Regions from separate parts of the Marinomonas pontica genome, predicted to be linked through region 2. Evidence: predicted binding sites of a transcription regulator. Region 2 holds the regulator's gene; each other region holds the start of a gene.
What was found. Region 2 encodes sigma-54, which starts transcription at its own class of promoters, with help from an activator protein. Its sites were predicted from a motif close to TGGCACNNNNNTTGCTNT; they were not measured.

Region 1: glnA (glutamate--ammonia ligase) is a predicted target of sigma-54. The motif match lies at 7,587-7,604, and genes of this name have one in related genera.
Region 3: AABA11_RS15105 (isoamylase early set domain-containing protein) is a predicted target of sigma-54. The motif match lies at 3,822-3,839, and genes of this name have one in related genera.

The regions. Positions count from the first base shown of each region.
Region 1 covers NZ_AP027271.1:3,033,055-3,043,327, reverse strand. Annotated here, with positions in the region: gene livM (high-affinity branched-chain amino acid ABC transporter permease LivM) at 1-342, shown strand, start outside; gene AABA11_RS14370 (ABC transporter ATP-binding protein) at 339-1,220, shown strand; gene AABA11_RS14365 (ABC transporter ATP-binding protein) at 1,217-1,930, shown strand; gene tsaC (L-threonylcarbamoyladenylate synthase type 1 TsaC) at 2,093-2,650, opposite strand; gene AABA11_RS14355 (DUF3461 family protein) at 2,803-3,183, opposite strand; gene ntrC (nitrogen regulation protein NR(I)) at 3,337-4,770, opposite strand; gene glnL (nitrogen regulation protein NR(II)) at 4,767-5,852, opposite strand; gene glnA (glutamate--ammonia ligase) at 6,084-7,490, opposite strand; gene thiI (tRNA uracil 4-sulfurtransferase ThiI) at 7,838-9,289, shown strand; gene typA (translational GTPase TypA) at 9,539-10,273, shown strand, end outside.
Region 2 covers NZ_AP027271.1:1,443,805-1,454,077, reverse strand. Annotated here, with positions in the region: gene AABA11_RS06780 (MlaC/ttg2D family ABC transporter substrate-binding protein) at 1-113, opposite strand, end outside; gene mlaD (outer membrane lipid asymmetry maintenance protein MlaD) at 115-579, opposite strand; gene mlaE (lipid asymmetry maintenance ABC transporter permease subunit MlaE) at 581-1,363, opposite strand; gene AABA11_RS06765 (ABC transporter ATP-binding protein) at 1,360-2,157, opposite strand; gene AABA11_RS06760 (calcium/sodium antiporter) at 2,327-3,286, shown strand; gene lptC (LPS export ABC transporter periplasmic protein LptC) at 3,286-3,864, shown strand; gene lptA (lipopolysaccharide transport periplasmic protein LptA) at 3,848-4,357, shown strand; gene lptB (LPS export ABC transporter ATP-binding protein) at 4,358-5,083, shown strand; gene AABA11_RS06740 (RNA polymerase factor sigma-54) at 5,159-6,631, shown strand; gene ptsN (PTS IIA-like nitrogen regulatory protein PtsN) at 6,649-7,098, shown strand; gene AABA11_RS06730 (HPr family phosphocarrier protein) at 7,108-7,377, shown strand; gene mgtE (magnesium transporter) at 7,385-8,737, shown strand; gene yjgA (ribosome biogenesis factor YjgA) at 8,744-9,280, shown strand; gene AABA11_RS06715 (carbon-nitrogen hydrolase family protein) at 9,345-10,178, opposite strand; gene AABA11_RS06710 (YhdP family phospholipid transporter) at 10,178-10,273, opposite strand, start outside.
Region 3 covers NZ_AP027271.1:3,198,771-3,209,043, forward strand. Annotated here, with positions in the region: gene AABA11_RS15090 (CoA-acylating methylmalonate-semialdehyde dehydrogenase) at 1-1,503, shown strand; gene olsF (bifunctional ornithine lipid synthase OlsF) at 1,745-3,463, shown strand; gene AABA11_RS15100 (hypothetical protein) at 3,479-3,616, opposite strand; gene AABA11_RS15105 (isoamylase early set domain-containing protein) at 3,928-4,233, shown strand; gene betB (betaine-aldehyde dehydrogenase) at 4,511-5,968, shown strand; gene betA (choline dehydrogenase) at 6,004-7,686, shown strand; gene AABA11_RS15120 (bifunctional 2',3'-cyclic-nucleotide 2'-phosphodiesterase/3'-nucleotidase) at 7,803-9,737, opposite strand; gene AABA11_RS15125 (zinc metallopeptidase) at 9,897-10,273, opposite strand, start outside.

The DNA of each region.
Region 1 (10,273 bases), 1.6 Mb from region 2:
GTATTGGTAAAACTGTCCGCCTTCATGCTAGGTGCCTCTACGGCTGGTTTGGCGGGTGTGTTTTTTGCCTCTTACCAAGGTTTCGTCAACCCATCGTCATTTACGTTCTTTGAATCTGCATTGATTCTTGCGATCGTTGTCTTGGGTGGAATGGGCTCGACTTTAGGCGTTGTACTTGCTGCCTTCTGTTTAACTGTTTTGCCTGAAATATTGAGGGAATTTGCTGAATACCGAGTATTGATGTTTGGTATTTTGATGGTTGTTATGATGATCTGGAAACCTCGAGGTATTGTTCGTGTTACTCGAACTGGTTTTGCTGCGAGAAAAGGGGTAACGAAATGAGCCAAGAAAATGTTTTAGCTGTTGAAAACTTGGTGATGCATTTTGGTGGCATTAAAGCGCTAAATGACGTGACCTTTGATATTAAACGAGGCTCTGTTTCTGCTCTTATTGGTCCGAACGGAGCGGGTAAAACGACGGTATTTAACTGTTTGACAGGGTTTTACAAAGCGACTGGCGGTAAGATTATTTTGTCTGCTGGCGGTAAAGAGACCAGTATCATTAAAGTGTTAGGCGAACCGTTTAAAACGACGGATTTCTTTTCACCTTTTGCGTTCTTTGCTCGCCTTAAATACAAAATGTTTGGTGGCTCGCATTTGGTGAACCGTGCGGGCCTTGCCCGTACGTTTCAGAATATTCGATTGTTCAAAGAAATGTCGGTGGTGGAGAATTTGCTGGTGGCACAACATATGCTAGCAAATCGCAGCTTATTGGCCGGTATTTTAAACACTAAGTCTTATAAAAAAGCCGAAGAAGACGCGTTAGAACGTGCTTTTTATTGGTTGGGTGTGGTTGATTTGGTGGATTCTGCTAACCGATTGGCGGGTGAACTTTCATATGGCCAGCAACGTCGTTTAGAAATTGCTCGTGCTATGTGTACGAATCCAGAGATTGTGTGTTTGGATGAGCCTGCGGCTGGTTTGAACCCATCTGAAACCGAAGCATTGACCAAAATGATTCGCGTATTGCGTGATGAGCATAATACGACAGTGTTGTTGATCGAGCACGATATGGGGATGGTCATGGATATTTCGGACTACATCGTAGTGCTGGATCATGGTGAAGTCATTGCGAAAGGCGGCCCTGATGACATTAAGAGTAATCCAAAGGTTATTGCTGCTTACCTTGGTGCAGAAGAAGGTGAGGAGGTAACACTATGACTACATTGATGGAATTTAAAGACGTAGATGTTCATTACGGTCCAATTCAAGCGCTGAAAAAAGTCTCTCTTACCGTAAATGAAGGTGAGATTGTGACGTTAATCGGTGCCAACGGTGCGGGTAAGTCAACGTTATTGATGTCTATTTTTGGGCAGCCACGCATTTCTTCAGGTGAAATCATTTATCGCGGTGAAGATATTTCGCAAAAATCTGCGCATTATGTGGCGTCGCATGGTTTGGCTCAATCACCAGAAGGTCGCCGGATTTTCCCTAGTATGTCGGTGGAAGAGAACCTATTGATGGGGACGATTCCAATCGGTATGGATCATGCTGAGGAAGACATGCAGAAAATGTTTGAACTGTTTCCTCGATTACTGGAGCGCCGCAATCAGCGAGCCTCTACTATGTCTGGTGGTGAGCAACAAATGTTGGCGATCGCTCGTGCCTTGATGAGCCGTCCAAAACTGCTGTTGTTGGATGAGCCGAGTTTAGGTTTGGCGCCCATTATCGTGAAGCAGATTTTTCAAATTTTGAAAGACGTTGCGAGCACAGGGATGACCATCTTTTTGGTGGAGCAGAACGCTAACCACGCCTTGAAATTGGCAAACCGCGGTTACGTTATGGTCAACGGTGAGATTCGTATGACAGGTACTGGGGCTGAGCTATTGGTTAACCCAGAAGTACGAGAAGCCTACCTAGGCGGCCACTAAACTTAAACGAATATTTGGTCGTTTCAATCAAAGCCACGTTTCATTTATATCAGGAATGAAACGTGGCTTTTTTATTGTGGATAAAACAGTGTGTTTTACACAGGCTGCTCGGCATTCATGTCGTATTTTTCAGGAAAAATCACACTGGTTGGAAGTGGGGCGTTACGCTCTAAAAAGCGTATCGGTTAAAATGTCCCGTACTTGCGAAGGTTGTGAAGCCATGCCCAATGGTGCTTGAAAAATAGCGTCAATCTTATCACCGAAATACGCATGCACTTCTTCTGCACTCATTGCGGGTGATAATCCTGCAGGGTTAGCGGAGGTAGAGACAATAACGCCGTCATAGGCAGCGCACAGGCGTTGAACCGGCTGGTGTTGAGATAAACGTATTGCAACGCTTTGGTGTTCACCTCTTACCCAGCTTGGTGTAATGGTCCTGTCGGGTACCACCCATGATGTTGGGATGTCATTGTGGCTGACAAGGCGCGCTGCAGAAGTAGCGTCGAGAGCCTGAAGCCAAGGCGTCAGTTGTTGTTTTGCCCCGGCGACCAAGATTAATCCTTTGGATTCTGGACGGTCTTTCAATGTCAAAATACGTCTTACCGACGCTTCATTAAAAGGGTCACAACCCAGCCCCCAAACAGCTTCAGTTGGATAGGCGATAACGCCGCCTTGTCTAATAATGTCGGCAAGTACTTCTACAGAGGTAATGAGGTTCATATTGATTGGCTTATAAAATGTACACAGAAGATAAGAATGCGAAAGATTGTAGCGAGAAAAAAAGAGGGGAGCCAGTTGATATTGTTGTTTGACCAAGCGATAACGGCAATCGCTTGGTCAAAGGGAAGTTCTGCTAAATACCCAGTACAGGTTTATTGCATCGATTCGATTTTTTCTTTTATCTCACTGATTTTACTGTTGACCACTTTTTCTAGGTGTTCCAGCTCTTTAATCAAATCTTCTTTTGATGCCTTGGTTTCGTGCTGCTTACCGACGATTTGTTCCAGCTCTTCCATCGCTCGTAAAACGATCAATGATGGTTCTTGTACTTGTCGGTAAGTTTGTTGACCACCATCAGCCAATACGGTTTTTGTTGAGCGACCAAATTTGAATTTTTTACTCTTTGGAAGCAAAGAGCCTTTCTCACGGCGGTAATAAATTTTTAAGACGTCGTGACCGCCTTCGTAGCGTAACGTGAATTTTTCAATGTCCTGTATGCTGGTGATACCCATGGACTGAAGTGTTGGATACATAACTATTTTCCCGTTTATTAATCGTTATTTAATAATCTTTAATTAGTAGGGGATTGTGCCAGTAAAAGCAAGTCTAAAAGAATAGAAAACTGAGATAATGCAAGCAAATAATAAAAGACTTGCTTGCATTACTCGATTGTTTCTCAGGCCTTATTAATCTTCATCCTGTTCGGCGTGATCGATGTTGAGCTCTTTGATTTTACGGGTCAGAGTGTTGCGTCCCCAGCCCAGTAACAAAGAAGCATCACGACGACGACCACCAGTATGTGCCAATGCAGTTTCAATCATGATTCGCTCAAATTTTGGCACCGCTTGTTCAAGTATGCCTTTTTGTCCAGTGGCTAATGTACTGTCGACCCAATTTTTAAGCGCTTCCTCCCAAGATGCGAAAGGTTGCTCGTGTGGAACCGCTGCGAGCAATTCCGGTGGTAAATCTTCGACAAGCACTTCTCGGCCTGATGCCATCACAATCAACCATCGACAGGTGTTCTCTAATTGACGAACGTTGCCTGGCCAGTCGAGTTGGGTAAGGTAATTTTCGGTTTCTTTGGTGAGTTGCTTTGGTTCCACAGACAGTTCATCCGCGGCACGACTCAAGAAATGACGAGCCAATTTTGGAATGTCTTCTCGGCGTTCTGCCAGTTTTGGCAAGTGAATGCGAATCACGTTTAGTCGGTGGAACAAATCCTCTCGGAATGAGCCTTTTTGTACCAAGTTTTCTAAATTTTGGTGTGTCGCGGCAATGATACGAACGTCCACTTTAACGGGCGTATGGCCGCCAACGCGATAAAACTCACCATCTGCTAGGACGCGCAATAAGCGGGTTTGGGTTTCAGCTGGCATGTCGCCGATTTCATCTAAAAATAAGGTGCCGCCATTGGCTTGTTCAAAGCGTCCACGACGTTGTGTGTTGGCACCAGTGAATGCGCCTTTTTCATGGCCGAATAATTCAGACTCAATGAGGTCGTGTGGAATGGCCGCCATGTTTAAGGCGATAAATGGGTTGGATGCTCGTGGGCTATGAGTGTGTAACGCCTGTGCAACCAACTCTTTGCCTGTGCCCGATTCGCCATTAATCAACACCGTAATGTTGGAATTGGCAAGACGACCAATGGCGCGGAAAACTTCCTGCATGGCAGGCGCTTCGCCGATAATTTCTTTGTCTACTTGAGGCTCTTCTGCCACTTCCATGTCGTCGGTGCTGGGTCTTGCGTTGCGATGGTGGAGCATGGCGCGTTTCACCAAGCTGACCGCTTCTTCGACGTCGAAAGGTTTTGGTAAGTATTCGAACGCACCACCCTGATAAGATGCCACCGCGCTTTCCAAATCGGAGTGGGCGGTCATGATGATTACGGGCAAATAGGGGTGATCTTTTTGCAGCTTCTCAAGCAGTTTAAGGCCATCCATACCTGGCATACGTATGTCGCTGATGATCGCGCTGGGTTGCTCTTTATCAATCATGTTGACGAGGTTTTCAGCAGAGTCGAACAGACGACATTGAATGCCTTCTTGTTCCAGTGTTTTTTCTAAAACCCAACGAATAGAGCGATCGTCGTCAACAATCCATACGGTTTCTTCTGGTGTCATGTGTGTTTCTCCTGTTCGTGGACTGTTGTCTCTATGGGAATCAATATATTAAATTCGGTTTTCTTCGGGTAACTGTTGCATTCAATAATCCCATGGTGCTGATGAATAACAGACTGTGCGATGGATAAGCCTAAGCCTGTGCCATCGGCTCTGCCGCTGACCATTGGGTAAAAGAGGGTTTTTAGAATGGCTTCTGGAATGCCCGGGCCGTTATCGACAATGCTGATTTTGCACACTAAACGATGGCGTTTTGAGCCAATGGTGAATTGACGCAAAGCCCGCGTCACCATGTGAATGGTTTTGTGGTGATTGCCGGTGTCTTCCATGAGTGCTTGCATGGCGTTGCGTGTCACATTCAACAGCGCTTGGATCAATTGCGACTCGTCGCCAATGAGGTCTGGAATACTTGGGTCATAATCTCGAATGAGTTGGATTTGATTGTCTGTCTCAACTGAGATCAGTTGTCTAACGCGTTCTATGACCTTGTGTATGTTGAGAGGTTTGTTCTTCGGTAGTTGTCTCGGCCCTAACAAACGGTCAACAAGATCACGTAACCGATCGGACTCTTCAATGATCACCTGTGTGTAATCGTTTAGTGCTTCATCGGTAAACGCTCGGCTGATAAGTTGCGCGGCGCCGCGAATACCGCCAAGTGGGTTTTTGATTTCATGAGCCAAGCCGCGCACCAGTTCTTTGCTGCTTTCGTGGTTCGCGATGATTTCATCTTCTTGTGAGATACGCTTCATGCGATCGCGTGGATACAGCTCAATGATTAAGCTTTCCGTATCATTGGACGTGCCCATGACTGGTGTGACCGTGTAGTCGCAAAAGAGCTTTTTGTTGTTACTGCACTCTATTTCCGCTTCGCGCTTAGTAAAAGGGTGGCCAGACTCGATAGCGGCATGCAAGGCTTGAATGCTGTCTTCGTCTTCACGAAAGGCGGCGTTAATGTCACTGCCATAAATTCGACGGCGGCTGACCGCCAGCAACATTTCGGCTGCAGGATTCAGATATTCGATCTCAAGCTGGTCATTCAGTTGAACAATAGCCGTAGATAAATGGTCGATTAATAAACTATACACAGACAGTGCCTCTCTATTGACTCCTGCTTTTATGGTTTCCTTTTATAACAACTGCAAAAAGCGAACCAACATTGGGCAGCCTAGAATGGCTTGTTTATTAAGGTTTTTGCGTTTGTCAGGAAAACATTATGCACTGTTTTTGTGCGCTATGGTGTTGATGTTTTTTTTAGTGCAAAAAAAAGCCCCGATCTGTGTCGGGGCTTTTTGTGAATTACTTAGCGAATATTGCTATTACACGCTGTAGTAAAGTTCGAACTCAAGTGGGTGAGTTGTCATAGATACGCGACGAGCTTCACCAGTCTTAAGGTCGATGTAAGCATCGATCATGTCGTCAGAGAAAACGCCACCTTGAGTTAAGAATGCGCGGTCTTCATCTAGGCACTTAAGCGCTTCTTCTAGGCTGCCAGCAACCTGAGGAATGGCCAACGCTTCTTCAGCTGGTAGGTCGTATAGATCTTTATCCGCTGCATCGCCAGGGTGAATCTTGTTTTTGATACCGTCAATACCTGCCATCAACATAGCTGCGAATGCCAAGTATGGGTTAGCGGTTGGATCAGGGAAACGAGCTTCAATACGCTTGCCTTTAGGGCTTGCAACGTATGGGATACGGATAGAAGCAGAACGGTTACGTGCAGAATATGCAAGCATAACAGGTGCTTCGAAGTGAGGTACAAGACGCTTGTAAGAGTTAGTTGAAGCGTTAGTGAACGCGTTCAATGCTTTAGCGTGCTTGATGATACCGCCGATGTAGTAAAGCGCCATTTCAGATAGACCGGCATATTGGTCACCTGCGAATTGGTTTTCGCCGTTTTTCCAGAAAGACTGGTGAACGTGCATACCAGAACCGTTGTCACCAACGATTGGTTTAGGCATGAAGGTCGCTGTTTTTCCGTAAGCGTGCGCTACGTTGTGTACGCAGTACTTAAGGATTTGAACTTCGTCGGCTTTTTTAACTAGAGTGTTAAATTTAACGCCGATTTCGTTCTGACCCGCTGTTGCTACTTCGTGGTGATGAACTTCGATCACAAGACCCATAGTCTCCATCGCGCCACACATTGCAGCACGTAGGTCGTGATGAGAGTCTACTGGTGGAACTGGGAAGTAACCGCCTTTAACGAAAGGACGGTGGCCCATGTTGCCGCCTTCGAATTTCTTGTTAGAAGACCAAGCCGCTTCTTCAGAGTTGATCTCTACAGAACAACCTGACATGTCTGTTTTCCATTTAACATCATCAAAGATGAAGAACTCTGGCTCTGGGCCAAAGAACGCAGTGTCGCCAAGACCTGTTGATTTTAGGAATTCTTCTGCACGTAGAGCAACAGAGCGTGGGTCACGGTCGTAACCTTGCATAGTAGAAGGCTCGATAACGTTACAACGAACAATAACCGTTGGCTCTTCAGTGAAAGGGTCGATAATCGCCGTATCGTCCTGAGGCATCATGATCATGTCGGATTCGTTGATGCCTTTCCAGCCAGCGATGGAAGAGCCATCAAACATCTGACCGTTTTCAAAAAATTCTTCATCTACCGTAATAGCTGGAATAGATACGTGTTGTTCTTTACCTTTAAAATCGGTAAAGCGAAGGTCAACCCACTTCGCGTCATGCTCAGCAATCAAGGCAAGGGTCTTGTTTGACATAGTTGTTCTCCAGTCATAGTAAAAGCAAAATTACTTTTGATTTAAGGGGGCTTCAATGTAAAGCGCCGTTTGTCTAGTTATTCATCGATTATAAGGTAAGCACAACTTGTGCCAGAATTTTGTGCGAGACAATAAGTTCATAAATAACAATAAGATAGGTTTTTTTTGATCCTTGTTGTTATTCACTTTGGCCAAAATAGCGCTTTGAAATTGCTTAAATGCACCTTGTTGGTGCAAAAATAAGGCTGATTGTTTTCTTTTGGTGCAAATTTAGCGTTTTCGTATCGATTGGCTTTTCTTTATACTATGCGCCTAAATTACACTATCCGGTAAAAACCTCAAACCTTATGAAATTCATTGTTAAATTCTTTGCAGAAATCACCATCAAAAGTCGTCCAGTAAGAAAGGCGTTTATTAAACAACTCCGCCATAATGTGAAACTGGTATTAAAGAAGCACGATGCCGATGTCATTGTTTCAGGTAATTGGGACTTTATTGAAATTTTTTCCGATAAAGACACATTGCGACAAGAGTTCACAGAGGCATTGTCTTGTATCGCCGGTATTGCTCATTTCCAGTATGTTCGTGAATTCCCTTTGGTCGACCTTGATGACATTGTAGAGCAAGCGGTGGTTTCTTATGGCGATGCGTTAAAAGACGCTGTTTTCGCAGTACGAGTAAAACGTGTCGGCCAGCATGACTTTACTTCTGTGGATGCTGAACGTCATATTGGCGGTTGTTTAAAAGCACGCTGCGGCGCCTTAGCGGTGCGCTTGAAAAATCCTGAAGTATTGGTACCTATTGATATTCGTGATGATCGAGTGTGGATGATTGAACAACGAGTTGAAGGCCTTGGCGGTTATCCGTTAGGGTCCCAAGATTCTGTGTTGTCTTTAATGTCAGGTGGTTACGACTCAACAGTAAGCTCCTACTTAACCATGAGTCGAGGCTTGAAAACGCATTTTTGCTTCTTTAATTTGGGCGGAGATGCTCATGAAATTGGCGTTAAGCAAGTGTCCAATTTTATCTGGGAAAAATACGGTTCCGCACTGAATGTAAAATTCATTACTGTGCCTTTTGAGGCTGTGGTCGGTGAGATTTTAACCAAAGTGGACAACGCCGAGATGGGCGTTATCTTAAAACGCATGATGTTGCGTGCGGCTTCTCAGTTGATGGGCGAAGTCGGGGCGAAAGCGTTGGTAACGGGTGAAAGTGTGGCGCAAGTTTCTAGTCAAACCTTGATGAATTTAAAAGTGATCGATCAGGTGACAGAAGAGCTGGTACTGCGTCCTTTGATTACGACGAATAAGCAAGTCATCATTGATAAGGCCATCGAAATCGGCACTGCGCCATTTGCGGCCAGTATGCCTGAGTTTTGTGGTGTGATTTCGGTTAAGCCAACAACGCGAGCAAAAATGCATCGCGTGGAAAAACAAGAGTCGAACTTTGACTTTGCCGTGTTGGAAAGTGCCATTGAGAACGCTCAAGTTATGTCGATTCAAAATGTAATGGACGATGTTTCTAAGCAATATCAAGGTGAAGTGCCTGTGGTGCGTATGCCCGTGGGAGACGAAGTGATCATCGATATCCGTCACCCAGATGAAGCCAGTAACCGCCCATTGAAAGTCAGCGGTCGTCCTGTCAAAGTGATTCCATTTTTTGCATTGGATTCTAATTGGTCTGATCTTGATAAAGACACAATGCATTTACTGTACTGTGGCAAGGGCGTCATGAGTCGAATGCACGCGTCTTACTTATTGGGCAAAGGGCATGAAAATGTCGGAGTATATTTGCCTTAAATCAGTGTTAAAAAAACGGTAGTATTTTTGTAGTGTTTAAATGCTATCGTTTTTATTCAAATGCGCTTTTTATCCAATTGAAGTATTTTTATAGACTTTTTTGGCCACTTTAATGGGATCTTCACAAATATAAGGGTACAATTGCGCGAATTTTATCCCGCACCAAGATCCGAGACGCTTGAAGAGCATATCTGCCCGTATCAAGCGGCAGTTTATCTTTTTGCTCACGCTAAATGCAGAGAACTATAAATGTCTAATGATATCAATAAGTTACGTAACGTAGCTATTATTGCCCACGTTGACCATGGTAAAACTACCTTGGTTGATCAGTTATTAACACAATCTGGTACGCTAGATCGTAAAGACCTTGGTTCAGAGCGAATCATGGACTCTAACGACCAAGAAAAAGAGCGCGGTATCACCATTTTGGCGAAAAACACGTCCATCATGTGGAACGATTACCGTATCAATATCGTAGACACACCTGGACACGCTGACTTCGGCGGTGAAGTAGAACGTGTATTGTCCATGGTTGACTCTGTATTGTTGTTGGTTGACGCAGTTGATGGCCCAATGCCACAAACTCGTTTCGTAACATCAAAAGCATTTGAGCGTGGTCTTCGTCCAATCGTTGTTATTAACAAAATTGACCGCCCTGGCGCTCGTCCAGATTGGGTTATGGATCAAGTATTTGACTTGTTCGATAGCCTTGGTGCAACAGAAGAGCAATTAGACTTCCCTGTTATTTATGCCTCTGCAATCAACGGTATTTCTGGTAATGACCCAGAAAACATGGCCGAAGACATGGTGCCACTTTACCAAATGATCGTAGACAGCGTGCCTGTTCCTGATGTTGATCCAGAAGGTATGTTCCAAATGCAGGTGTCTGCATTGGACTACGATGCGTACGTTGGCGTTATCGGTATCGGCCGTATCACTCGTGGTAGCTTGTCTCCAAACCAGCAAGTAGTAATCAAATCTGCT
Region 2 (10,273 bases):
AAAGCATCCACCACCTCAATGACGGCCTCTCTAGCCGCTTCTTCATTCGACCAAGCTAAACTGGCACCAACGACAGAAAAAATTAAAAAAGCACGTGACAACAATTTCAACATATTACTTCTCCGAATCACCGGCTTTAAATAAAAACTGACTAATTAACGTCTCTAACACCAACGCGGACTGCGTGTCGAATATTTCACCGCCGTCAGTCAGCATTTCATCATCAGCACCGATAGACAGCCCCAAGTATTTCTCACCCAATAGGCCGCTAGTCAAAATAGCAATCGAACTATCAGTAGGAATATTGTTCACATCAGAGTCAATATTCATTGTAACAAGCCCCATATAAAGCTCTTTATCAAGAGTAATGGACTCCACACTGCCGATGGTCACACCCGCAATGGTTACCTTGGCACGATTACTTAAACCACCTATGTCATCAAATCTCGCCACAATCTGGTAAGTGTCCTTTTTGTCAGTAAAAGCCAACCCACTTACCTGCACCGCCAGATAAACAAACGCCAAAATACCCAATAAAATAAAAGACCCAACAAACAATTCCGTGCGCTTACTTCTCATTTTAAAAATCTCCAAACATGGCGGCGGTTAATACAAAGTCCAACGCCAAAATAGCCAATGAACCTAAAACAACAGTGCGGGTCGTGGCTTTACCAATCCCTTCGGAAGTTGGCACACACTCATACCCTTGATATACCGCAATCCAAGTAACGGCAATTGAAAAACACACAGCTTTAATAAAGCCATTTACGATGTCAGTGTCAAAATAAACTGATTGCTGCATCAGAGACCAAAAAGCGCCATCATGAACACCCAACCAATTCACAGAAACCACCAGACCACCGATAATACCGGTGGTGGAAAAAATCAAACTCAGCAATGGCAGACAGATAACGCCAGCAATAAACCTAGGAGCAATAACCCGACGTAACGGATCAACCCCCATCATTTCAAAGCTAGACAACTGCTCTGTCGCTTTCATTAGACCAATCTCAGCCGTTAAGGAAGACCCCGCACGCCCAGCAAACAACAACGCCGTTACCACAGGCCCAAGCTCTCGAAGTAACGCCAATGCCAGCAATTGCCCCACCGCCTCTTCGGAACCAAATTTGGCCAAGATGCTGTAACCTTGCAAGGCCAACACCATACCAATAAACGCACCCGAAACAACGACAATCACCAGCGACAACACACCAACAGAATACAGTTGCTTAATCAGCAGATTAATCGATTCTTTAAAACGTACCGGCAATCTAAAAATACTTTGCGCCAAAAATATGCCCGCTCGACCAACCGACTCAATCCAGTCAAGTAACGCACCGCCCAGTAATGCAACCATTTTCATACCGTCACCTCGACACCAGCCCGATCTTTTTCGGGGTAATGAAACGGCACAGGGCCATCTGGCTCGCCATTTAAAAATTGCTTCACTTCAGCGTCATCCGACATCCTAATATCTTCTGGCGACCCTTCTGCAATCACTCGACCACCAGCCAAGATACAAACATGATCGGCGATAGAAAGAGACTCTTCAACATCATGGGAGACCAATACAGACGTCATATTCGCAGATTCATTTAACTGACGAATCAGCTTCACCAGCACACCTTTAGAAATCGGGTCTTGCCCGGTAAAAGGCTCATCATACATGACTAACTCGGGGTCCAACGCGATCGCTCTAGCCAATGCTACTCGTCGTGCCATACCACCAGAAAGTTCAGAAGGCTTTAGTCGAGCCGCACCACGCAAACCGACACTATGAAGTTTTTCCAACACTTTTTCGTTGATGGCTTTTGCATCAAGCTTAGTGTGTTCTTCCATTGGGAAAGCGATATTTTCAGCCACAGACATGTCACTGAACAAAGCACCACTTTGAAATAACATCCCCATTTTCTTTCGCACTTTATAAAGTTCAGACCTGGATAACGTATGAACATTTTTACCGTCCACGAGCACCAAACCCGAATCTGGTGACAATTGAGCCGCAATTAAACGCAATAACGTGGTTTTACCCGTACCACTTGGCCCCATAACCGCGGTGATTTTACCTCTTGGGATAGTAAGAGAAACATTTTCATAAATGACACGATCCCCTCTCGAAAAGCTCAAATCTTGGACTTCTATATAAGCATCAGCCACGAGTACACCTTTATCATCCTTTCTAAATATCGCCTGATACTATCACTGCCCCTTAACAATTAGAATCGCAGCAAGGGCAAATCTAATTTGTTTGCAAGATCAAGCCTTGAATTTCATCGTCAAACCTCATTAAATGGTGCTTTCCTTTTCTACGAGTATTATCAACGATATGTTGCTGTTTTCCATCGCCCTTGTTGCAGGCTTAATTTTACTGGTTTTGAGTTCCGATAAATTCATAGAGCACTCAGCTCTGGTTGCAAAAAAACTAAACGTCAACCCAATGGTGATTGGTATCACACTAGTAGCATTTGGAACATCCGCACCAGAAATGGTGGTTTCTGCCATTGCTGCACTTGATAATGCACCTGAAATTGCCATCGGCAATGTGCTGGGCTCCAATATTGCCAACATTGCTTTGGTCCTTGGTATCACCCTGTTATTTTCAGCCATTCCAATCGCCCAAGGCCTTTCAACGAAAGAAGTACCTTTAGTGCTTACTATTACACTACTAACGGGCTTCTTATTATTCGATCAAACACTTGAAGCTTGGGATGGCATTATCCTGATTGCCGCTTTTTTGATTGTATTAATCCTGTTATTGCGAGGCAGCAAAGATCTAGAAGACGAGCTAGATGAACTGTCGGAGCATGAAGACACCTCTATAGGAAAGTCTTTAATCATTGCTTTAATTGGATTGGCTGTTTTGATTGGTAGTTCCAAACTGCTTGTTTGGGGAGCAATAGGCATTGCGACCGCACTTGGGGTAAGCGAGCTTGTCATTGGTTTAACCATAGTTGCTATTGGAACAAGCCTTCCTGAACTCGCTGCCTCTGTAAGCAGTGTCAGAAAGGGTCATCACGACATCGCAATTGGTAACGTACTGGGTTCTAACATTTTCAATTTAGCCACCGTACTTCCATTGCCCGCATTGCTTGCACCTGGAGTCATTGATTCAAGCGTCACTCACAGAGACTTTCCCTGGGTTCTTGGTTTAACACTGGCATTGGCGCTTGCCATTTACATTTTCAAGAAAACCAAGAAGAACGCGATCCCAAGATGGGTTGGACTTCCTCTCATCGCTTGCTATGGCGTGTATTTATTCATACTTAGCACCAACGGCTCAATGTAATGTCGTATTTAACGGATCAGATTCGACCAAAACTCATTTTTGTTGCGGCAGCGATTATTATTGGTGCCGGCCTGCTAGGCTGGTATAGCACAACCCCCATAAAAAATCTGGTTCAGACAGATTCATTGCGCAACTCTCCCGATTACTTTATTACCAAAGTAAAAGTCAAAGAGTTTGATCAAAATGGTGAATTGATAGAAACACTGAACGCCCAGCAAACACTGCACTTTGTGACTGAATCCAAGACGCTACTCGAAAACCCCAGTATTGAACGCTACTCTAATTCAGGACAATGGCACGCAAAAGCAGATAAAGGGGTTATCGATGATGGAAGTAATGATATTCTATTAACCGATAATGTCATTGCAACTAAGACATTTCTAAAGTCGGAAGACATTCAGCTTAGTTCAAACAACATGCATTACAAAGACAGCGACAAATCAATTACCAGTTATGGAGCGGCGACACTGACCTCTACACAAGGCGAGACCTCCGCTGGTACGATTACCACTTATATAAATTCAGAAGAAGTCGTGATGACAGGATCTGTACGAGGAAAATATGAAACGATTCATTAACGCCAGCATGTTGCTCACCACTGCCCTTATTGGCCAATATACGTACGCACTGCCTGATGACATCAACAAACCACTAGAGATTCAAGCGGATGAAGCATCGTTCGATCAAAATTCAGGTCAAGCCATTTACAAAGGCAACGTCTTTGTAAAACAAGGTTCTATTGAAATCCAAGCCGAATACCTGAAAGTTTCGACAGACGCAAATACGCGTAAATTTAGCAGCCTCGAAGCGTCAGGTTCACCAGCCAAATTCAGCCAGCAAGTGGACTGGAGTGGCAACATTGTGATCAGTAAAGGCAATGAAATACACTATCAAACAGACGAATCTAAATTAGAAATCATTGGCGATGGTTATTTAAGCCGCATTCAAAACTCCATCACCGCAGACTACATTCTGTACATGATTCAAGACGGCACATTCAGCGCAGAGAAAAAAGATTCGGGACGCGTATCCATGACATTACAACCACAAGCGCCTGAGGCAAAACAATAGATGGCCTTACTAGAAGCAAAGCACCTTGCTAAAAGCTACAAAAAAAGAAAAGTCGTAAAAGACGTTTCTATCTCAGTAGAGTCCGGCCAAGCCGTCGGCTTGCTCGGCCCCAATGGCGCAGGAAAAACCACATGCTTTTACATGATCGTTGGCATGGTGGCTAATGATGCGGGTGGTATCTTTATCGATGGCCACGACATCACCCACGATGCCATGCACACTCGTGCCCAAAAAGGCATTGGCTACTTACCTCAAGAAGCGTCCATTTTTCGTAAAATGTCTGTTGAAGACAACATTTTGGCCATCCTTGAAACGCGCAAAGAGCTAAGTAAAGACGATCAAAAAGCAAGGCTTGAAGAACTTCTCGAAGAGTTTCACATCACCCACATCCGCACCAACCTTGGGATGGCGCTCTCCGGTGGCGAAAGACGTCGGGTGGAGATTGCCAGAGCACTTGCCATGAACCCAAAATTCATACTGCTTGATGAACCTTTTGCTGGTGTAGACCCTATTTCAGTTGGCGACATCAAGCTCATAATAAAACACCTACAAGAGAGTGGAATTGGCGTTCTAATCACAGATCACAACGTCAGAGAAACACTCGACATCTGCGATAAAGCCTACATTGTCGGCAATGGCTACATCATTGCTTCTGGTGACGCGAGTACGGTCATCAACAATGAACAGGTAAAAAAGGTCTATTTAGGCGACGACTTCCGCCTGTAACCCCTTATCATTGCTGTAGAAAGGGAGTAGTATGCACAACTCGTTCCAATTCATTCAAACAAAAAGAGTTGCTCTATGAAGCAGTCTTTGCAATTAAAACTCGGTCAACAGCTGACCATGACGCCTCAACTGCAACAAGCCATTCGCTTGCTGCAGCTTTCTACGTTGGATTTAAAGCAAGAAATCCATGAATTTTTAGAGTCCAATCCACTTCTTGAGCTCGATGACGAAGAACATACGAACAGTGATACTCAAGCAAGCATCGAATCCAAAATTGCAACAGAAACACCAATAGAAACAAACAGCGAAGAAGCGCGTTTAGAATCTGAGTGGACAGAAAGCATCCCAGAAGAGTTATCAATAGACAGTAACTGGGATGACACTTACCAAAGTTCTGCTGCCGTTAGCGACAGCAATAGCTTTGAAAGTGAAAGCGATTTTGAAAGCCGTAACGCACCCGCTGAAAGCATCCAAGACCACCTTATTTGGCAATTGAATCTGACCCATATGTCGGACAGAGACATTGAAATTGCTTACGCGATTATTGAGTGTGTGCAGCCTGATGGGTATTTAAGCATTACACCCGAGGACATTTGCGAATCACTCAGTACAGAGCTAGAAGAGCTGGAAATTGACGAAGTTATTGCTGTGCAGCACCGACTTCAGCGCTTCGACCCTGTTGGCGTTTGCTCTATCGATTTACGAGATTGCTTACTTGTTCAATTGGAAGCCTTTCACAGCCATCCATTATTCAAAAGCACTTACAATTTAATCGATCATTACCTACCACTTTTAGGCAATCGTGATTTCGCTCAGCTGAGCCGAAAGACAAAACTAAAAGACGAAGCGTTAAAAGAAGTTATTCATTTAATTCAACAGCTAAACCCCAGACCTGGCTCAGTTATTGACGCTGATGACACAGACTATGTCATCCCTGATGTGTCCGTCAAAAAACGCAATGATGTCTGGCAAGTAGAGCTAAACAACGACGCTCTCCCCCCCATAAAAATCAACGAAACGTATTCTGCAATGGCGAGTACAGCCACCACAACGGAAGATGCGACTTACATAAAAACATCGCTTCAAGAAGCCAAGTGGTTCATGAAAAGCCTTCAAAGCCGAAACGAAACGTTGTTAAAAGTGGCCAGCTGCATCGTTAGTAGACAAATAGATTTCTTTGAACTGGGTGAAGAAGCCATGAAACCCATGGTACTTCACGATGTGGCCGAAGAAGTGGGAATGCATGAATCGACCATTTCAAGGGTGACAACTCAGAAATACATGCACACCCCAAAAGGCATTTTTGAACTAAAATACTTTTTCTCAAGCCATGTAAACACAGCATCAGGTGGAGAGTGTTCCTCTACCGCCATTCGCGCCATGATCAAAAAGCTTGTTTCAGACGAACCGGCGAAAAAACCATTAAGCGACAATAAACTCGCTGCCATTTTGGCAGACCAAGGCATACAGGTTGCCAGACGAACGGTAGCCAAATATCGTGAGGCGATGAATATCCCTCCTTCCAATGAACGAAAACGACTGATCTAAACGGAAACCATTTTATCATGTCATTGAAATCATTATTAAAAGCAGACCTAGTTCTTGCTAAACAAGATATCGTTAGTAAAAAACGCGTTTTAGAAAGCATTGCCGAAGTCGCTTCAAATCGTCTACATTGCAACAACGAAGCTGTCTACGATGCCTTACTTGGCCGTGAAAAACTCGGAAGCACAGGTATTGGCAATGGCATAGCGATTCCCCATTGTCGACTAGAGTCAGCCAATCACACTGCCATCGTCGTGATGTCACTGCAAACGCCAGTCGACTTCGATGCCATCGACAAAAGAGCGGTTGATCTGATCTTTGCGCTTATCGTTCCTCCTCATGAATGCGACCAACACCTTGCTACTCTGGCGCAAATTGCCGAATTAGCACAGTCTTCAGAGGCGCTAGACAAATTGCGAACTGCAAACAATAACGAAGAGTTATTTACTATTTTTAACACACTAATATAGGTACGGCGTATGCAGGAAGAGTCTATCGTCATAATAAATAAGCTGGGCTTGCATGCTCGTGCCGCCGGCAAACTCATCGAAACCACTACACGCTTTTCTTGCGACATCACCATCGAAAAAGATGGTCGCAACGTAGATGGAAAAAGCATCATGGCAATGATGATGCTTGCGGCGGGAAAAGGCACAGAAATACGCATTAAAACCAATGGTGACGACGAAAAAGAAGCCATTGAAGCCATCATTGAGCTGATTAATAATCGCTTTGGTGAAGACGAGTAACGTTCAGATGCCAGAACAAAGCACCCTAAATCATTTGCAAACAGTGACCGAATCCCTCGAATCGGGCGCTACCATGCAAATCCGTTATCTGCTTAACGGTGCTTTACCTGCACAAGATGTCGCTCGCTTACTAGAATCCTCCCCTCCCAAAGAGCGTAAACTGCTCTGGGAGCTCATAGAAGCAAAAAACGAAGGCGAAGTATTACAATATCTTAGTGAAGATATTGGTGTTCAGTTCATGAAAAATATGGACACTGAGCGCCTTATTGCCGTCTCTGAACACTTTGAAAGCGATGACCTCGCTGACCTTTTACAGCACCTACCTGAAAAAGTTGTAAAAGAAGTTCTTGCCTCCATGACAACGCAAGACAGAACCAGAGTAGAAGCGCTTCTAAGCTACTCAGAAGATTCTGCCGGCGGCCTGATGAATACGGACACGATTACGATTCGTCCAAACATCACTGTCGATCTCGTCTTTCGCTACCTACGCAGACACTCAACCTTGCCTGATATGACCGACAACCTACTGGTTGTGAGTCGTTCGGACAAACTTTTAGGCACACTGCCGCTGACAAAATTGTTAGTTTCTGATGTAAACGCAACCGTACGCGACATTATGGAAACCGAATTCACGGTTATCAATGCGGAAACCTCTGCGAGCGAAGTGGCGCAGCTTTTTGAAAAAATGGACCTTGTCTCCGCTCCCGTTATCGACGGAGCAAGCAGAAAACTGCTAGGGCGCATTACCATCGATGACGTGGTTGACGTAATTCGTGATGAAGCCGAACATTCTATGTTAAGCATGGCGGGGCTTGATGACGATGAAGACACCTTTTCCCCAATAATGAAAACCACCAAACGCCGGGCCGTTTGGCTTGGAATTAACCTTATTACCGCGTTCATCGCCTCTTATGTCATTGGATTATTCCAGAACACGCTTGACCAAGTGGTCGCGCTCGCTATCCTAATGCCCATCGTTGCCAGCATGGGAGGAATTGCTGGATCTCAGGTATTGACCCTTGTCATCCGAGGCATTGCCCTTAACCAGATAGGCTCCACAAACACGCGCTGGCTGCTTAATAGAGAGCTGATTGTAGGGCTTTTAAATGGACTATTGTGGGCAACAGTGATTGCCGCACTCACCGCACTTTGGTTTGACAACATAAAGATTGCCTATATCATTGCAGGCGCCACCATAATAAACCTGCTATTTGCAGCAACCACTGGTACACTCCTGCCAATTTTTTTGAAAAAGATTGGTATCGACCCTGCCCTTGCTGGCAGCGTTATTTTAACAACCGTGACCGATGTTATTGGATTTCTTTCCTTCCTTGGTCTAGCTACTATTTTTTTAATATAGGTTCCCATGACAGACTTTGATCAATTTGAAAACGAAGAAGATATCCCTAAAAGCAAAACCCAGATCAAGCGTGAAATGGAAGCCTTACAAGATCTTGGCAAAAAGCTACTAGGCTTGAGCAAAAACCAACTTAAAAAAGTAGAAATGTCTGACACATTACGTGAAGCATTTGTTGAAGCTGGCCGCATAAAGCAGCACGAAGCAATGAGAAGACATTTGCAATACATTGGCAAAGTAATGCGCACCGAAGATCACGAAGCCATCGCGCACCGTGTTGCACTTTTTGACACCACCTCTGCCGCTTACAACAAACTGTTCCATCAGCTAGAACTTAAACGTGATGCATTGATTGGCGAAAACAGCAAAGAAGTTTTGTCTCAATACCTAGATGAAAACCCAGAGATTGAAGACATTCAATTGCTCAGACAGCTGATTCGTCAATCTCAAAAAGAAGTATCCCAAGGCGCAAATACAACAAACCGCAAAAAACTGTTTCGCTTTTTGCGTGAAGTAGAAGAAAAAAGACTCGGGCTAAAAGACTAACTCAATCCAAAATAACCCGTTATGAAGCCCTTGTTTAGCTATATGTTGTAAACAAGGGTTTTTATTAAAGTAATCTACGATGGGAAAAACAGGGCATTTTTGTCCGACAATCTTCAATAGCCTGCTTTTTCATTTCATGCACAAAATACCCAGACTCTTCTTGTAGTCTATCAAGAGACTCCCCAAAAGGTGAATAGAGAGCACTATTGCCATAGGTGTGACGAGTTGAATTGTGCCAACCACATTGCCCCACCCCCAGAACATAGCATTGATTTTCTATTGCACGCGCCGCTAAAAGTGTGTGCCAATGAGCTCGTCCTGTCACATAAGTAAACGCAGCAGGAACGAGTAGGACTTCTGCACCTAACTCAGTCAGCGCTCGATATAGTTCAGGAAATCTTAAATCATAGCAGACACTTAAACCCACCTTAAAACCGTCAACATCCACCGTTTTTAACGCCAACTCTCCCTTTTCGATCACATCCGACTCTTTATAAGAGGCTGCTTTGTCATCCACAGTGACATCAAAAAGGTGAATTTTGTCATACCTCTCTACGATCTGCCCTACTGGATCAATTACCCAACAACTTTGCCTTACCCGTCCATCTGGGACCAAACGTCCATCTGGACGAAAAGCTGACGGATGAGAGCCAACCACAAGATAAATACCGTATTTTTTTGCTAAAACAGACACCCTTTCAAAAATCGTTGACTGATCATCCGATTCCGCTAACGTTCGCATGCGCTTCCCATCAAAAAGAAAGACATTCTCAGGCAAAACAACCAAACGCGCGCCGTCCCTGACAGCCAAACCAACCAACCGCTCCACTTCATTAATATTGACCAACCAATCTTGAGTACTCGTCAATTGTATTGCGGCTATTTTCAAAGAATCCATTATTTCGACTTCTCCACTGGTTGGTAACGCACTGGCGTCATCAATGGATCGTTGAACGAACCTTCCACTTTGTATTGAACACTGGTGACTTTCGA
Region 3 (10,273 bases), 1.8 Mb from region 2:
ATGAAAACTTTAGGTAACTACATTAACGGTCAGCAAATTGCCAGCCAAAGCGGTCGCACAGGTCCAGTCTATAACCCAGCCACTGGCGCACAAAGTCTTAGTGTTGCGCTTTCGAGCGCAGACGAAACTCGCACTGCGATTGAATCAGCACAAGAAGCGTTCAAAACATGGAGCAAGGTCACGCCACTTAACCGCGCTCGTGTCATGTTTAAATTTAAAGCCCTACTAGAACAACACGCCGACGAAATCGCAGAAATGATCACCAGCGAGCATGGCAAAGTATTTTCCGACGCAAAAGGTGAATTAACTCGCGGCATCGAAGTGGTTGAGTTTGCTTGCGGCATCCCACACCTTCAAAAAGGCGAACACAGCCTAAATGTCGGTCGCGGCGTAGACAGCATGTCTTTGATGCAACCTCTTGGTGTGTGCGCGGGTATTTCGCCGTTCAACTTCCCAGCTATGGTTCCTATGTGGATGTTCCCTGTTGCCATTGCCAGCGGTAACACTTTTGTGATGAAACCATCAGAAAAAGACCCTTCTGTGCCGCTTCGCTTGGCTGAGTTGCTTACGGAGGCCGGCTTGCCAGATGGCGTATTTAACATCGTTAATGGTGATAAAGAAGCCGTCGACGTATTGCTAGCGGATGAACGAGTTCAAGCGGTTAGTTTTGTCGGTTCCACACCGATTGCTGAATACATTTATGCAACGGCCTCTGCTCACGGTAAACGCGTTCAAGCACTTGGCGGGGCCAAAAATCACATGATCGTCATGCCAGATGCGGATCCAAGCCAAGTGGTTGGTTCTCTAATGGGAGCAGCATACGGTTCAGCGGGCGAGCGTTGCATGGCGATTTCTGTTGCGGTCTGTGTGGGCGATGACGTTGCTGATAACCTCATCGACAGCTTAAGTATCGAAATCGACGGAATGCGCGTCGGCCCAGGTGTTGGACTACCAGAAGAGGCTCATATGGGCCCAGTTATTTCCAAAGAACATTGCGCAAAAATCAAAGACTACATCAGCATTGGTGTGGAAGAAGGCGCAACCTTGGTGCGTGATGGGCGTGATTTTGTCTATCCAGGCAACGAAAATGGTTACTTCGTCGGACCCACTTTGTTCGACAATGTGAAACAAGGCATGCGTGTTTACAACGAAGAAATTTTCGGCCCTGTATTATGTGTTGTGCGCGCAAATAGCTATCAAGAAGCGCTGCAAATGATCAACGAACATGAATACGGCAACGGCACTTCAATTTTCACTCGTGATGGTGATACCGCTCGTCAATTCTGTGAAGACGTGCAAGTGGGCATGGTGGGTGTAAACGTGCCTATCCCTGTACCAATGGCATTTCACAGCTTTGGTGGCTGGAAACGCTCTTTGTTCGGTCCATTGCACATGCACGGTCCAGACGGCGTACGTTTCTACACTCGGATGAAAACCATCACTGCACGCTGGCCAACAGGACTTCGCGCTGGCGCAGAGTTTTCAATGCCAACGATGAAGTAACAGATTCTTTCCCTATATACCGTCTAGTAATGGGAAAACCCTAGCTCAGTCGCAGATTGTTTATTGTCTAACTCTCTAGTCAGCGGCTTTTTGGCCCACCGTTTGGTGGGCTTTTTTTTGTGTCGTATTTTGACTATTGGAATGATCATATCTCCGCCACATAAACGTCACATCTTTGTCATATTGACACTCTACTCTGATTAATAAGACATCTAAAAAATTATTAAAGCGGAGCACCACTGTGATACAAGTCGAGCAAATGATTGCCAGTAAATCTCCTCAGTTTTTCGACAAAAGCCCTCTTATCACTCGCCCGACGTTAAGCGTGTTAAAGCGCTTATTCCACGAAAGTGAAGTAAACCAATTCCTGGAAAAAAACCACGGCTGTGTCGGCTTCGAATTTATTGATCGAGTGCTTGATCACTTCAATTTCAGCTATCAAGTCAGCCAAGTTGATCGTCGCAATATTCCCGCAAGCGGACGTGTAATGATCATCGCCAACCACCCTCTTGGCGCCTTGGATGGTCTCGCTTTGCTGCGACTAATCGGTGAAATTCGCCCTGACGTTAAGATAGTAGCAAACGACTTGTTGATGGGCTTTGATGGATTAAAACAGCTGGTTCTTCCCGTTGATAATCTTGGTGGAAAAACCGGACGCCAACAACTCAAAGCCATCATGAGCTGCTTACACAATGAAGAAGCGATTATCATTTTCCCAGCGGGGGAAGTGTCTCGTATGTCACCTAGTGGCGTAAAAGACCAGCAGTGGAATCAGAACTATCTGAAGCTGGCACAAAAGACCAACAGTCCGTTATTGCCGGTTCACATTGGTGGCCGTAACTCTATGTTGTTTTACACAAGCTCCATTTTATACCGTCCGTTGTCGACGATTCAGCTTGCAAATGAAATGTTTCGCCAACGCAATCGCAAGATCCCCATGCAGGTTGGTCAAGCGATTCCAATTCAAGAATTAGCCAAACTGCCATTGAGCGACAAAGAAAAAAACAAATTAGTAAAACGTCATTTGTACCGGATCGCTAAGGGCAAAAAACCGCTTCTTAAAACCGAGAAAACGGTAGAACACCCGCAAAACAGACAGATGATCAAACAAGAGCTGAAAGTCTCAGAGCACCTTGGCAGCACCAAAGACAACAAGCAAATTTACCTATTTGACTACGACCCAATGTCCGTGACCATGAAAGAGATCGGGCGTTTGCGTGAGATTGCCTTCCGCAAAGTCGGCGAAGGCACTGGCGAGCGTTCGGACTTAGATAAGTTCGACCAATATTACCGCCATTTGATTTTATGGGATGAAGAAGAACTGGAAATTGTGGGCGCTTATCGCATCGGCGAAGTCGCTCGCTACATGAAAGAAGACAAACCAAACCGCATTTACAGCGCCGAACTGTTCAAATACTCCTGCGACATGGAACCGTATTTTGAACAAGGCATCGAGCTAGGCCGCAGCTTCATCCAACCAAAATACTGGGGCAAACGCAGCTTAGATTATTTGTGGTACGGCATTGGGGCTTACTTAGATAAGCACCCTGACATTCGTTACATGTTTGGCCCTGTCAGCCTAAGCAACAGCTACCCTCAAGTGGCCAAAGACTTCATTGTGTCTTTTTACACGCTTTACTTTGCCGACAAAGAACACCTAGCGCGCTCTTTCACGCCGTATCAGGTAAACGCCGAACACAATGACATTATTGCAAACATGTTCAGCGGTGACGATTACGAAGAAGATTTTAGAGTGCTAAAAGAACAACTCAGCCATTTTGGAGCGAGTGTGCCTACGTTGTTCAAGCAATACAGTGAATTGTGTGAGCCGGGCGGGGTTCGCTTCTTAGACTTTGGTGTCGATGCCGACTTTGGCTACTGTGTGGACGGATTAGTCCTAGTAGACCTAAATACAGTCAAAGAAGCGAAAAACAAACGCTACCGTGGTCACAACCAATAACACGACGCCTGACAACTATGAGTCGTGATGGTGATTTGAATGATGCGCATGGTGATGGTCTTGTTGTTCTGGTCGTTTAAAAAACGCCAAATAGATGATCTTAATAACAAGCATCACACTTAACACAATGAGAACGCCCATTTGAATGTCCATACAAACACCTCATTATTTTTGTTGTCATTTGAGTGTAGGACATTTAGAGCAAGCGAATTGTGAATTTACGTCTTTAAATTGTACCCTTTGGTAAGCCCAAAAATGGCGCACCCGTACACGGTTTTAAGGCAAATTTGGCTCATAAATTCGACAGCACACGCTCTCACATTGTTTTTCTGATTGAAAATTAAGCGGTTAGAAAGTTTGGCGTAAGCCTTGCTTATGCTCTACCAAGAAGCTATTTCATCGTCCCTCAGGCTTTTGCAGTAGCCTAACTATTATTTGTCTATCGCTAGACCATGGAGCTGGAAATGATTGAAAAAACCTATTTGAAAACCAAGCCAGAATGCAAAGTAAAGTTCGCGATTCCTGTAGAGGCAGTAGGTGACGCGAAAAACGTTGCCTTGGTGGGCGACTTCAATAATTGGGATTGCACCGCTAATCTGATGAAGAAACAGAAGTCCGGTGTTTATGCTTCAACGCTTAATCTGGATATCGATACGGCTTATCAGTTCAGATACGTCATTGACGGCACAGAATGGCTAAACGACGAAATGGCAGACGATTACGTGCCAAGCCCGATCAGTTACGACACCAACGGTGTCATTAGCCTTTAATTTTCTGTTTTAAAGTGTCTTATTTCGCCTCTGCTTTCCTGTAGAGGCGGCTCATTCTTATTGCCATTTTTTCACCCATCTTAGCCACCCATAAGCCCTCATTTTATCGGCTCTATAACGTCATCTTTTTGCCCCAAAATCACTAATTCTTGGATTCGAGCTGCAATTTAAAGTCAAAATCTGTACAATTGTTTTTATTAAACGCGCGTTTAATAAAAAATCTACCTATCTCAATGTCCTCAAACGGCTCATTGAAACAGACTTAAAGAGGCACATCATGGCACATCAGCAGCAATACATTCATGGCCGCTACCATGCATCCACCAGCGGTGAACATTTTGAAACAATCAACCCAGCGACAGGCGAAGTGATTGCAACAATAGAGCACGCAGGACAAGCTGAACTCGATGCTGCTATTGAATCCGCAAAGCAAGGTCAAAAAGTATGGGCGGCAATGAGCGCCGTTGAACGCGGGCGCATTCTTAAAAAAGCCGCCGATTTATTACGTGAAAATAACGAAGAGCTTGCTCGTCTCGAAGTACTGGACACTGGCAAGCCACTTCAAGAGGCCATTTGCGTAGACATTCAAACGGGCGCTGACGTAATCGAATATTACGCAGGTCTAACCGATAAAATCCAAGGCGATTACCAAGACCTTGGCAATGGCAACTTCTTCTACACTCGTCGTGAGCCGCTAGGCATTTGCGCAGGCATCGGCGCATGGAACTACCCTATTCAAATCGCCATGTGGAAATCTGGCCCAGCCCTAGCCGCTGGTAACGCAATGATCTTCAAGCCTTCGGAAGAAACACCGCTTACCGCCCTTAAACTGGCCGAAATCTTTACCCAAGCAGGCTTGCCAGATGGCGTATTCAACGTCATCCAAGGCGATGCCAGAACAGGCCAAATGATCACCGCACACCCAGAGATCGCCAAAGTCTCGTTCACTGGCGAAGTGGGCACAGGCAAAAAAGTCATGGCCGCTTCGGCGCAATCTTTGAAACAGGTAACCATGGAACTGGGTGGTAAATCGCCCATGATCATCTTCCCTGATATGCCAGTGGATCAAGCCGTTTCGGCCGCCATGCTCGCCAATTTCTACACCCAAGGTGAAGTGTGCACCAACGGCACTCGTGTATTCGTGCACGCTGACATGCTGGACGCCTTCACTAAAGAATTGAAAGAACGCACTGAAGCCATGATCATTGGCGATCCAATGGACATGAGCACTCAAGTTGGCGCTCTGATTTCAAAAGACCATATGAAAAAAGTCTTGGGCTACATTCAAGCGGCCAAAGACGCTGGCGCAACCTTATTGTGTGGCGGTTACCAAGTCACTGAAAACGGCTTAGACAAAGGCGCATTCGTTGCTCCGACTGTCTTCACTGATTGCACCGACGACATGCCTCAAGTGCGTGATGAAATCTTCGGCCCTGTGATGTCTGTGCTTAGCTTCACCGACGAAGACGAAGTCATTGCGCGCGCTAATGACACCAAGCTTGGTTTAGCCGCGGGCGTATTTACCAAAGACTTCGCCCGCGCACACCGCGTTATTGGTCAAATGCAGGCAGGGATTTGCTGGATCAACGCATGGGGGTCTTCTCCTGCTGAAATGCCAGTGGGCGGTTACAAAGAATCTGGCATTGGTCGTGAAAACGGCATCGAAACCTTATACCACTACACACAAACCAAGAGTGTTTTTGTCGACCTAAACGACATTCAAAGCCCTTACTAAGCGGGACGCTTAACTCTTAATAGATGAGAACAGTCATGGCAAACGAAACGTACGATTACATCATCGTCGGTGCTGGCTCCGCAGGGTGTGTGCTGGCAGACCGACTGACAGAAAGCGGCGAACACAAGGTATTGTTACTGGAAATGGGCGGCTCGGATAAGAGCGTCTTTATCCAAATGCCAACCGCTTTGTCTTATCCAATGAACACTGAAAAATACGCGTGGCAATTTCACACGGACAAAGAGCCTGGTCTTGATGGCCGTGAAATGCATTGTCCACGTGGCAAAGTATTAGGCGGTTCATCGTCTATCAACGGCATGGTTTATGTGCGTGGTCACGCCTGTGATTTCGACCAGTGGGAAGAAAACGGCGCCAAAGGTTGGAACTACCAAACTTGCCTGCCCTACTTCAAAAAAGCCGAAACATGGAAAGGTGGTGCGGATTTATACCGTGGTGGCGATGGCCCATTGTCGACCAATAACGGCAACGACATGACCTACAACCCGCTTTACCAAGCCTTTATTGATGCGGGTGAAGAAGCCGGCTACAGCAAAACCGACGATTATAACGGTCATCGCCAAGAAGGCTTTGGCGCAATGCACATGACGGTAAAAAATGGCGTGCGTGCTTCTACGTCTAACGCCTATTTACGTCGTGCCATGCAACGCCCTAACCTAACGCTTAAAACTGGCGTGTTAAGCCATAAAGTCCTCTTTGAAAATGGAAAGACCGATGGCAAAACCGCCACAGGCATTGAGTTCAGCAAAAACGGTCAAACTCAGCAAGCTACCGCCAGCAAAGAAGTTATCTTGTCAGCGGGTTCGGTGGGGTCGCCACAGTTATTACAACTGTCTGGAGTCGGTCCAAAAGACGTCTTGGAAAAAGCGGACGTTCCTCTAGTTCACGAACTACCTGGGGTGGGTGAAAACCTGCAAGACCATTTGGAAGTCTACTTCCAGTACTACTGTAAACAGCCTGTGACGCTAAACAGCAAACTTGGCTTGATCAGCAAAGGCCTAATCGGTACGCGTTGGATGCTGTTTAAAACAGGCCTTGGCGCGACGAACCACTTTGAATCTTGCGGTTTTATTCGCTCTCGTGCGGGTCTTAAATGGCCAAACATCCAATACCACTTCTTACCAGCAGCGATGCGTTACGATGGTCAAGCCGCGGTGGAAGGCCATGGTTTTCAAGTGCACGTTGGCCCTAATAAACCAGAAAGTCGCGGTAAGTTATGGATCGAGTCTGCTGACCCAGCGGCCAAACCGCGTATCTTGTTCAACTACATTTCGACCGAGCAAGACAAGCAAGACTGGCGCGATACGATTCGCCTAACTCGTGAAGTACTGCAACAGTCGGCACTGGACGATTACCGTGGCGATGAAATTCAGCCAGGCATGAACATCCAAAGCGATGAAGAAATCGACCAATGGGTAAAAGAAAACGTGGAAAGTGCTTACCACCCTTCTTGTACCTGTAAGATGGGCGACGACAACGACCCAATGGCCGTGCTGAACGAGCAATGCCAAGTGCGCGGCATCGAAAGCCTACGCGTGGTGGATTCGTCTATCTTCCCGACCATCACCAACGGCAACTTGAATGCACCAACTATCATGGTAGCGGAAAAAGCCGCCGACATGATTCTTGGCAAAGCAGCGTTACCAAGCCTAGATGCACCCGTTTGGATTCACCCAGAGTTTGAAACGAAACAGCGTTAATAACAAAGCAAAAAAGCCCATAAAAAAACGCCTGCTAGATATTAGCAGGCGTTTTTCATTTAGGCGCTTCGTTCTATTTCAATAGCCGTTATTGCAACTCAGCTATTTCATCTGATCTATTTGATCTGAAACACCGCAAAGCCATTGTCGTCTAAAGACTGGTACGTCATATTTTTGCCCGCCGCGCCTTTGGCTTTTGGTGAGGTGGTAAAGGACACATTTGCCTTACCGAAACTTGCAAACGCCCAATTACCATCAGCTTCTGGATTGATGGTTTTTTGGCTCAATAAGTAATTTGCGACCACGTCACGGTTTTTGTCTGGTGCATCAATCACGATGGTTTCACCATTCAAATTTGGGAAATGGCCGCCACCGCCCGCGCGATAATTGTTGGTCGCCACCAAGAATTCGTCTTTCATTCTTAATGGTTCGCCGTTAAACATCGCCTTAGTAATACGGTGAGCGTCTTTGTTTACCACTTCCCCATCACCATTATAACGAGCGGGTTGGGTGACATCGATTCGGTAAGAAATGCCGTCGATCACATCGAAGTTATAAGTCGGGAAAGACGCATTCACCAATTCTTGTGGCTTAGTGGAAGTCCCATCGATCTGATTAAACTGCCCAGCCGCGGCTTCTAACCATTCAACCACTTGCGCGCCCGTTAACTTCACGACTTTTAAATCGTTTGGATAAATGTACAAATCGCTGACGTTTTTCAGCGCGATATCGCCTTTTGGCACATCCGTGTAATAGTCTGGACCACCGCGACCACCAGCCTTAAACGGCGCTGCCGCAGATAAAATAGGCAAGCCTTCATAGGACGTACCGCGAACAATATTTTCCACATACCAAATCTGCGCATTGTTGACGATCTGAATAGATGGATCATCTTGCACCAACGCAAAGAAACTATTGATATCAGCTGTCGATTCACCGACTTTGCGACGCATGTACGCCAACGTACCTTCGTGCTCAGTTTCTACCGCTTTATTAATATTCGTATCCGCTTCCACCAAAGGTATCGTGGTTCGGCCTTCACGACGAGAAATAGCACGCACTTCAGCTTTGCCATCCGCCACTTTCCAACCATTGCCAGCTGGCTCAAGTTTTAAATCAATCACCCCAAGGTGAGAACCCCAAAAGCCGGGCATGGTCGCAGGCTTACCAAGTACCGTACCTTTTTCGCCATCCACACCGTCAAAGACGTCTAAGGCTTTATCGCCTGGAAATATTCGATGCGAGTGACCAAACAAAATCGCATCAATGCCATCGACTTTCGCAAGATGATAAGAGGCGTTTTCTTCGCCTTTCATATAAGGCGAATTCATCATGCCACTGTGCGGAATCGCGATAATCACATCCGCGCCTTTGGCTTTCATTTCAGGAATGTATTTGTTGGCGGTTTCGATAATGTCTTTGGCGATGACTTTATGGGTTAAATTGTCTTTATCCCACGTCATAATTTGTGGTGGCACAAAGCCAATGTAACCTACTTTGACCGTTTGTTCTTTGCCGTCAGAATCAACGAAGGTTTTGTCTTTAATAATATAAGGCTGGAAATAAGGCTGATCGTTAGACGCATCGTTGTCGCCATCGTCCACATAGACATTCGAGTTAATGTATGGGAAATTCGCGCCGCTTAAGCTTTTCATCAAAAAGTCTAAGCCATAGTTAAATTCGTGGTTACCGATATTACCCACATCGTAATCCAACAAGTTCATCGCTTTAAACGCAGGATGCGTCTCACCAAAGCGCAACACGCGACCTTTCGCTACATAATCGCCCAACGGCGTGCCCTGTAATAAATCACCGTTATCCACCAAGACAGAGTTCGTCACCTCGGCACGGGCCGCTTTAATCAAGGTTGCCACACGAGACAAACCCACCGCATCGCTTTGTTTATCGCCGTAGTAATCGTAATCCACCAGATTCATGTGAATATCCGTGGTTTCCATGACTCGCAAGTCAATGGTAGAAGCCTGCGCCATCGCCGCAAACAGCAAAGAAGAGGCGAACATCGTCGCGCCCTTAGGAACAAAAAACGTCATTTTCTTTTACTCCGCTCAATTGGATCATCTTGTTATATTAAAATACTAACCAAAAAGTCAGCTTTTGATAGTAAGACGATTTTATGCGAAGTTCATGCCTTTTTTGTGACAAATTTAGAGAAGGCTTTGTGTATGCGAGTCATGTGGAAAGACAAAGCGCTACCGCTTAAACCAACGCCACACGAGGAGTACTTTGATTAACGCGGCGGCGACGTAAGTCATGGCGCAGGCGGTGAGGATTTTCTTCACTTTAGGTAGGTCTTCCTGTGGGATATAGTGGCCTTCTCTCAAAAGGGGGAGCGCTTTGTTAAAACTGGCGTCCCACTCTTCGGGCAAGATAACCACTTGTACCAACACAGCGAGTAAACCCGATAAGCCAACCACGAGCGCATGCAAAGGTACGGCGTAAGGCAAGTGCAACATCACCGAGATCAGTGGCCACCCCAATAATAAGCCTGCCGTCACGCGGCGAAGCCCATGTGCCAAAGGCAAATAACGTGTGCTAAGTCGCGCAATTTTTTCTTTTTTTTCATGGG